DNA from 3 places in the Streptomyces sp. NPDC020958 genome. Region 1 is predicted to be linked to each of the others. Evidence: riboswitches for the same ligand, from Rfam matches in the RefSeq annotation. Region 1 holds a riboswitch; each other region holds the start of a gene.
What was found. A riboswitch is a leader RNA that binds a small molecule or an ion and turns the genes downstream of it on or off. The one in region 1 is predicted to bind S-adenosylmethionine.
Positions count from the first base shown of each region.

Region 2: another riboswitch for S-adenosylmethionine. It lies ahead of ACZ3KP_RS01300 (amino acid ABC transporter permease); the one in region 1 lies ahead of thrC (threonine synthase).
Region 3: another riboswitch for S-adenosylmethionine. It lies ahead of ACZ3KP_RS04975 (putative leader peptide); the one in region 1 lies ahead of thrC (threonine synthase).

Region 1 covers NZ_JBVHFU010000004.1:481,347-484,327, reverse strand. Annotated here, with positions in the region: gene ACZ3KP_RS16070 (glucosyl-3-phosphoglycerate synthase) at 1-940, opposite strand, end outside; SAM riboswitch class I at 1,098-1,239, shown strand; gene thrC (threonine synthase) at 1,258-2,541, shown strand; gene ACZ3KP_RS16060 (MoaD/ThiS family protein) at 2,589-2,864, shown strand.
Region 2 covers NZ_JBVHFU010000001.1:275,905-278,885, forward strand. Annotated here, with positions in the region: gene ACZ3KP_RS01295 (glutathione S-transferase C-terminal domain-containing protein) at 25-888, shown strand; SAM riboswitch class IV at 966-1,077, shown strand; gene ACZ3KP_RS01300 (amino acid ABC transporter permease) at 1,460-2,440, shown strand; gene ACZ3KP_RS01305 (amino acid ABC transporter ATP-binding protein) at 2,437-2,981, shown strand, end outside.
Region 3 covers NZ_JBVHFU010000001.1:1,098,345-1,101,325, reverse strand. Annotated here, with positions in the region: gene ACZ3KP_RS04985 (hypothetical protein) at 140-577, opposite strand; gene ACZ3KP_RS04980 (DUF1684 domain-containing protein) at 1,027-1,851, shown strand; SAM riboswitch class IV at 1,980-2,093, shown strand; gene ACZ3KP_RS04975 (putative leader peptide) at 2,129-2,257, shown strand; gene ACZ3KP_RS04970 (ABC transporter substrate-binding protein) at 2,606-2,981, shown strand, end outside.

The DNA.
Region 1 (2,981 bases):
CCACCCGGCGGTCGGCGTACTCCGCGATCTCCACCATCGGCGGGCGTTCCTCCGTGTCCACGGAGTAGGTGCGGGGTTCGAAGCCGTCCTCGCCGCGTTCGAACTGGGTCAGGGACGGGCGGATCAGATGGCCGCGGGCCAGCCGCAGCTGGGCCGTGCGGTAGATCGCGGCGGACATCCGGCCGAGGGCCTGGCCGTCCTGGTGGCGGTGCTTGCGCACCCCGACGTCCACCTGGGCGAGCGCGTCCAGGCCGACCAGGTGCAGGGCGTCCACCAGCATGCCCAGCTCCACGCCGTAGCCGACCGGGAAGGGGAGCTGCTCCAGCAGGGTGCGGCGGGCCGCGTACTCGCCGCCGAGCGGCTGCACGAACCCGGCCAGCTGCGGCCAGTGCATGTTCAGCAGGGGGCGGGCCATCAGCTCGGTGACCCGGCCGCCCTGGCCCGCCGCGCCGGCGAGCGGGCGGTCGTACATCGCCTTGACCAGGTGCACGTCCGGGTCGGTCAGCAGCGGGCCGACGATGCCGGTGACGAAGTCGGAGGAGAAGTCCTTCAGGTCGGCGTCGACGAAGCAGATGACGTCCCCGCCGGTGACGAGCAGGGAGCGCCACAGGACCTCGCCCTTGCCGGGGACGGCGGGGATGCGGGGGAGGATCGTGTCACGGTGGACGACCCGGGCGCCCGCCGCCGCGGCCACCGCCGCCGTGCGGTCGGTGGAGCCCGAGTCGACGACCACGATCTCGTCGACGAGCGGCACCTGCCGCATCAGGTCGTGACGGATGACCGCGACGATGTCGCCGACCGTCTCCTCCTCGTTGAGCGCGGGCAGCACGACGGAGACGGACTGACCGGTGCGCTGCTTGGCGGCGAGTATCCGGTGCAGCGGACGGTCGGTCACGGACCAGGAGCGGGTGGCCAGCCAGCGCTCGGCTTCTTCCAGCACAGTCAGCGGCTCCTCACTGTCACGGTCACACTGCGGGGTGTGATCCATCTCGCGGTACGGACGACTATCTCAACTGTCCTGGCCTTCGGTTACAGTCTTGAACAACGCGCGTGACCATCGCATGTCCTGGGGTCACCGTGCGTTGACAACCGAATACAGCTCATCCAGAGGGGCAGAGGGAAACGGCCCGATGAAGCCCCGGCAACCCTCCAGCCGGTCTCGTGTTCACAGCGAGGCTCCCGGCTAGGGAAGGTGCCAAATCCGTCTCACGGCGAGATGCGCCGTGAGGAAGATGAGGAGAAAGGGCCTCGCCTCACATGGCTGCGCAGACTGTTGCAACCGCTTCCCCGAAGACCGTGGACCTCGGCCCCGCCGCCGCGCTGTCCTGCCGCGAGTGCGGCCACCGCGTGCCGCTCGGCCCGGTGTTCGCCTGCGAGGAGTGTTTCGGCCCGCTGGAGATCGCGTACGACTTCTCGGGCTACGACACCGAGGAGCTCCGCAAGCGGATCGAGGCGGGACCCGCGAACATCTGGCGCTACGCGCCGCTGCTGCCCGTCCCCGCGGACGTGGCGACCAAGCCGAACATCAACCCGGGCTGGACCAAGCTCGTCCAGGCCGACAACCTGGCCAAGGAGCTCGGCGTCACCGGCGGGCTGTACGTGAAGGACGACTCGGGCAACCCGACGCACTCCTTCAAGGACCGCGTCGTCGCCCAGGCCGTCGAGGCCGCCCGTGCCTTCGGCTACACCACGCTCTCCTGCTCCTCCACCGGCAACCTGGCCGGTGCCGTCGGCGCCGCCGCGGCCCGGGCCGGCTTCCGCTCCTGCGTGTTCATCCCGCACGACCTGGAGCAGGGCAAGGTCGTCATGGCCGCGATCTACGGCGGCGAGCTCGTCGGCATCGAGGGCAACTACGACGACGTGAACCGTTTCTGCTCCGAGCTGATCGGCGACCCGGCCGGCGAGGGCTGGGGCTTCGTCAACGTCAACCTGCGGCCGTACTACGCCGAGGGCTCCAAGACGCTCGCGTACGAGATCTGCGAGCAGCTCGGCTGGCGGCTCCCGGACCAGCTGGTCGTCCCGATCGCCTCCGGCTCCCAGCTCACGAAGATCGACAAGGGGCTGCAGGAGCTGATCAAGCTCGGGCTCGTCGAGGACAAGCCGTACAAGATCTTCGGTGCGCAGGCGGAGGGCTGCTCGCCGGTGTCGACCGCCTACAAGGCGGGTCACGACGTGGTCCGGCCGCAGAAGCCGAACACCATCGCCAAGTCCCTCGCCATCGGCAACCCGGCCGACGGCCCGTACGTCCTCGACATCGCGCGGCGCACCGGCGGCGCGGTGGAGGACGTCGACGACGAGCAGGTCGTCGACGCCATCAAGCTGCTCGCGCGGACCGAGGGCATCTTCGCGGAGACCGCGGGCGGGGTGACGGTCGGCGTCACCAGGAAGCTCATCGAGAACGGGCTCATCGATCCGGCGAAGTCGATCGTCGTCCTCAACACGGGTGACGGACTGAAGACACTGGACGCGGTCGCGGGTACGGGACTCACCGCGACCATCCGCCCGAATCTCGAGTCTTTCCACGAGGCCGGGCTCGCCTGAGCCGACCGCACAGAACCAGGGCGTTGCCCGGACCGGAGGTCTAGACAGTGAGCGTCACCGTTCGCATCCCCACCATCCTGCGTACCTACACCGGCGGCCGGGCCGAGGTCGCCGCGGAAGGCGCCAACCTCGGCGAGGTCATCGCCGACCTGGAGAAGAACCACACCGGGATCGCCGCCCGCGTTCTCGACGACCAGGGCAAGCTGCGCCGGTTCGTCAATGTGTACGTCAATGACGACGACGTGCGATTCGAGCAGGGCCTGGAGACGGTCACGCCGGACGGCGCCGGCGTCTCCATCATCCCGGCCGTCGCCGGTGGCTGAGCCGCCGACCCGCCTGACGTGATGGCCGAATGACCGAACATTACCTTCGGTAACAGGAATCACGGGTTGTGAATGGGATTGCCCCCTCCGCGAGAGAAGCGGAGGGGGCAATTCTGT
Region 2 (2,981 bases), on a different contig from region 1:
ACGCGCCCGTACCAGGGGAGACGCATGTCCATCACTCCGCTCACCGCCCTGCCGTCCGTCCGCACCGCCCCCGCCTTCCGGGGACGCATCGGACGGGACGCGCGCAGCGGCCACTACGCCGTGCCGGGCCGCTACCGGCTCCACCTCGCCACCGCCTGTCCCGACGGCCTCCGCATCGCCGTCGGCCACAGTCTGCTGGCCCTGGACGGCTGTTGTCCGGTCACCTTCCTGCCCGCGGTCCCGGACTGCCCCGACGGCAGCCACACGGCACTGCGCCCGCTGTACGAGGCCAGCGCCCACCGCTACTCGGCACCGGCCCTGGCGCCGGTGCTGAGCGACGACTGGTCGGGCCGGATCGTCTCCACCCACAGCCGGGACATCCTGCGCGACCTCGACCGCCACTTCGGCGACGGCGTCACGCGCCTGTACCCGTGCGGTGCCGAGGCCGAGATCGAGGCCGTCGAGCGGCTGTGCGCCGAGGACGTCGAACAGGCCGCGCAGCGCGCCGGGCAGGAGGGCGGCGACCCGCGGGCGCTGGAGACCCTGCTCGCCGCGCTGGGCGAGCTGGAACACCGGCTGACCGGCGTCGAGTTCCTGGTCGGCGGTCGACTGACCGCAGCCGACGTCGAGTTGTGGGTGACCCTGGTGCAGCTGGACACCGTGCACCGCAACCACCTGGACGCCTCCGCCGTGCACCGCATCGCCGACCACCCGGTGCTGTGGGCCTACGCCCGGCGGCTGGCCGCGCACCCGGCCTTCGGCGCCCACCTCGACCTCGACGGCATCGCCCGCCGCCACCACGGCCGTTGCCAGGGACTGGAAGCCGCCGGCGCGGCCGTCCAGATCCTGGACTGGGCCGGGCATGCGGCGGACGCTTCCCGCAGGTGAGAGCGGCCTGAACCGTCCCGCCAACTGGACAGGCGTTGACATTCGTTCGGGCGGCTGCCTAACTTACGGACCAGAACGGTCAAGAGCGTCAGCATCAAGCCCTGGCTAGCTGACCGGCAACCCTCGCACCGCGGTGGGGTGCCCCAGGTGACGACCCGACCGAATGACGACGTTCGGTAAGCGCGCGGCCCACGGGCCACCAAGTGACAGGTGACGGACATGTACGCAGCTTCCAGCACGGCCCCGCGCCGCGCCCAGGGCTGCGTACAGCCGTACCCGAGCCCGCTCGTCGCCGACCGCGCCGTCGACCTGCTCCGTGTCAACAGCGCCCTGTGTAGCGCGTGTACCGCACCGGGCTGTGCCCGCTGTCGGGTCTGACCAGGCCTTTCCGCCCAGTCCCGCAGCTTCGCGCCTCAGCGTTCCTGACGAAAGCACCGGCCGTCCGGTGTGACGCCGTCCGCCCAGCCCCCGTGTCCCGCGCGCCCCCGTGCCCCGTGCCGTGCCCGAACACGGCCCGGTGCCGCGTACCCGGCCGTGGCATCCGGGGTGTCCGACTCCGCCGGAGCCCGCCATGAGTGAACCCCCAGGCGCCACCCTCGCCCCCGAGGCGCCGTCCGCCGCCGACGAACCGTCAAAGCCCCTTACAGCACAGCGTGTTCTGCCACTGCGCAAGCCAGGACGGTGGATCGCCACCGCCGTCGTCCTGGTCCTGGTCGCCCAGTTCGTCCACGGACTGGTGACCAACCCCTTCTACCAGTGGGACCGCTGGGGCTACTGGTTCCTGCGGCCGACCATCCTCGACGGGCTGGTCATCACCCTCGAAGTCACCGCCTACAGCGCGGTGCTGGGCCTCCTCGGCGGCGTCCTGCTCGCGCTGGCCCGGCTCTCCAAGAGCCCGGTGCTGCGCGCGGTCAGCTGGACCTACGTGTGGGCGCTGCGCTCCATACCGCTCATCGTCGTCCTGCTCTTCCTCTACAACTTCAGCGCCCTCTACAAGACGTTGAGCGTCGGCGTCCCCTTCGGGCCGGCCTTCTTCTCCTTCGACGAGTCGAAGCTCGCCACCGACATGGTCATCGCCGTCATCGGCCTCAGCCTCAACGAGGCGGCCTACGCGGCCGAGGTGGTCCGCGGCGGCATCCTCTCGGTGGACCAGGGCCAGCACGAGGCGGCCGCCGCGCTCGGACTGCCCAAGGGCTACCAGTTCCGGAGGATCGTCTTCCCGCAGGCGCTCAGGTCGATCATCCCGAACTACGTCAACCAGCTCATCGGCCTCATCAAGAGCACCTCGCTGGTCTTCTACGTCTCCCTGCTCGACCTCTTCGGCACCGCCCAGAGCATGGGCTCCACCTACCCCGGCGACATCGTGCCGCTGCTGCTGGTGGTCACCGTCTGGTACCTGATCCTCACCAGCGTCGTCTCCGTGATCCAGTTCTACGTCGAGCGGTACTACGCCCGGGGCGCCACCCGCTCGCTGCCGCCGACCCCCGTGCAGAAACTGCGGGCCGGCCTGACCGACCTGCGCGCCCGCATCCGCCGGGAGGCCGCCGTATGAGCATCACCGACACCGTGCAGACGGTCCCCGCCGCCCTGGAGATCCACGACGTCCACAAGTGGTACGGCGCCCACCGCGTCCTCGACGGCGTCGACCTGACCATCCGCCCCGGCGAGGTCACCGTCATCCTCGGCCCGTCCGGATCCGGCAAGTCCACGCTCCTGAGGGTCATCAACCACCTGGAGAAGCCCGAGATCGGCTACGTCAGCATCAACGACGAGCTGATCGGGGTGAAACGGCAGGGCGAGAGGCTCAAGGAGCTGAGCGAGCGCGCCATCCTGGCCCAGCGCGGCCGGATCGGCTTCGTCTTCCAGAACTTCAACCTCTTCCCGCACCTGACCGTGCTGGACAACGTGGCCGCCGCCCCCGTCGCCACCGGGAAGCTGACCAAGCCCGAGGCCCAGGCGCTGGCCAAGGAACTGCTCGAACGCGTCGGCCTCGGCGAACGCGTCGGCGCCTACCCGCGGCAGCTGTCCGGCGGCCAGCAGCAGCGCGTCGCCATCGCCCGCGCCCTCGCCCTGCGTCCCGGCGTCATCCTCTT
Region 3 (2,981 bases), on a different contig from region 1:
CACGCCCATAGTTGTCAAATGGCAACAGTCGGGCCCGGGGCCTCTCTTGTACTGGTACCCCCGAATCACCGTCTCTGCCTGTGGCCAACGTCTCCGGGGGAGCCGGCCTGCGAGAGAGGCATGAGACCGGTGCCGCGCTTCAGGCGGCGGGCAGCAGGCCTTCGCGCAGACGGGCGAGCAGACGGGACACGTGCATCTGGGAGACACCGAGACGTTCGGCGATCATCAGGGCGAGGGCGTGGAAGTCCCCGACCGGGCCGAGTGCGGCGTCCTCGTCGCCTATGAAGTCCGCCGACGGGGACTCGCCGTCCTCGTCGGCGCGCGCCGGCTGGACGCGGGCTTCCGGCCCGCGGCTGCGGAACCGGGCGGCCGCGAACCGCACCAGGGACATGTTCATCTCGATCAGCGTGTCGCGCGCGTACCGGTATTCGGGAGTGCCTTCCGCCGGCTGCGCCAGGCGGTCGAAGAACACCTCCGGCAGCTCCCGCGCGTCCTTCGGTGCGACCTCGGCAGGGGTCGCGATCTCCGGAACATCCGCCCTCTGCCCGGCGGCCTGCACGGTCGTCGTTCCCCTCATGCGCCCCTCCCGGTCGTCCGGCCTCGTCGGCACCGGTTCCTGGTCCCGCTAGGACGCGCTTACCCCCACCGCCCACGGCCATGCCCGAACGACGGCTCGGCGGATGCGGACGTGCCAGGTGTTCTTGACATCCGCCGGGGCGGCCGACGTACGGTGAACCGATCTGTTTCGGACGGGTGGAGGCCCCTGATGCGCGGACTCGGAGCGGCACCCAGGGGTGTGCGTTCCGCCGTGCGGCTGGTCACCCGTCGGCATGTGGACTTCTGCCGCACCTGCTCGGCCGTCTGTCCTCTTCCGCGCCGCTGACCCCTGCCCGGCCCGCGTCACCCGAGCTGCGAACCCGCCCTGACCGGTCCGGTCGCCGTGACGCCGCCTGCCCCGCGGACGTGGCCCACGCCGCCGTCTCCTCGACTTCCCCGTCGACGAACCCGACCCACGAAGGAGACCCCATGACCACCGAGGCCACCACGACGGACCTGCGGGCGTTCACCGAGGACTGGCTGGACTGGTACCGCGCCCAGGAGGCCCGGCTGGCCGACCCGCACGGTTTTCTGGCGATCACCGCCCTGCACTGGCTGGACGACCGGCCACAGCGCTTCCCCGACGCGCCCGGTGCCTGGCGCACCGGCCCCGACGGGGTGGTGGTCACCCTGGACGACGGAGAGGAACTGGTCGTCGGCGGGACGCCGGTGCGGGGAGAACACCGCTTCGGCGTGCTTCCGGAGCGCGGGGGCGTCGACGCGGTCTGGGGCGACGCCGTCATCGAGGTAGCCAAGCGCGGCGGGAACGACATCGTGCGCCCCCGGCACCCGGACGCGCCGCTGCGCACCGCCTTCACCGGCACCCCCGCCTACGCACCCGACCCGCGCTGGGCAGTGACCGGCCACTACGTCCCCTTCGACGAGCCGCGGCCGACCACCGTGGGCGCCGCGGTCGAGGGCCTCGAGCACGTCTACGACGCGCCGGGGCGGATCGAGTTCGAGCTGGCCGGGCGGCAGCTGTCCCTGACCGCGTTCCCCGGCCGCGATCCCGGCGGGCTGACGGTGCTGTTCACCGACGCGACCTCCGGGGTCACCACCTACGCCGCCAACCGGGTCCTGACGGTCGAACCGCCCGCCGCCGACGGCACGGTGGTGCTGGACTTCAACCGTGCCGCGAACCTGCCGTGCGCCTACACGGACCTGGCCACCTGCCCGCTGCCGCCGGCCGAGAACCGGCTGCCGGTGGCGGTCGAGGCCGGGCAGAAGATCCCCCGCGAACGCGGCGGGTCCTGAACCGGACGGAGGGGCCGCCCGGTCGGATGGCCGGACGTGTCCCGGCAGGTGAGACGTTCCGGCCTCGCGCGCCGAACGCCCCTGTGTGGCATTGACGTTCGACAAGTCGGCTCCGTAGCATCTCGATCGGCATTGAGTGTCAGCGTCAAGCCCTGGCTCGCTGACCGGCAACCCTCCCGCGCGGTGGGGTGCTCCAGGTGAAAGCCCGGCGGGATCACCGACGATCACCGCAAGCGCGTGGCCCCGGTGGCGGGGCCGGAGACGGGGAGGGACCGGTATGCACAGCGATCACGCGGCGGTCGCCTCCTGCGCCGGTGCCATGCCGTTCTCCCGTCTCTCCCGCCGACGCCACATCGACCTCAAGCGCTCGACCAGCTGCCTCTGTCGCACGACCAGTTGTCGCTGACGAGCAGGCCCCCGGTCCGCTGACAAGCCGTCGCCGACGAGCCCCCTGACCGGCCACCGCGCCGACCGGGACCGCCGCCGGGCACGGCCTCCCGGCTCCCGGCTCCCGGCTCCCGGCTCCCGGCTCCCGGCTCCCGGCTCCCGGCTCCCGGCTCCCGGCTCCCGCTTGACGGTCCGCTGCCCGCTCTCCCGCCACCGCGCCCGCTGGCGTCTTCCTGACCACCGCCTGATCAGCGCTTTCCCCCGCCGGTGCCGACCGGCCGGGTCGCACGTCCGTCCCCGCACGGCGTGCCGCGCTCCCGACGCCTGTCACCCGGTGCCAGGTGACACGAGTAGGAGAAAACCCTCCGTGACCGCACTTCCGGTATTCAGATCATCCCGTTGGGCGCCGCTGGCCGCCCTGCTGACCACCAGCGTGCTGCTGACCGCCTGTGGTTCGGGCGACGGCGGTTCCGGCGGCGCGAGCAGCCGGCCTAAGTCCGGCGGCACCCTGACCTTCGCGGTGGGTTCCGACTCCGGCTGCGTGGATCCGCAGCAGGTCGGCAGCAACGACACCATCTACTCGGTCCGTCAGATCGTGGACTCGCTGACCGACCAGGACCCGAAGACGGGCAAGATCGTGCCGTGGCTGGCCAGGAGCTGGGACATCAACTCCGACGCCACCCGGTTCACGTTCCACCTGCGCTCGGGCGTCACCTTCAGCGACGGGTCGAAGCTGACCGCGC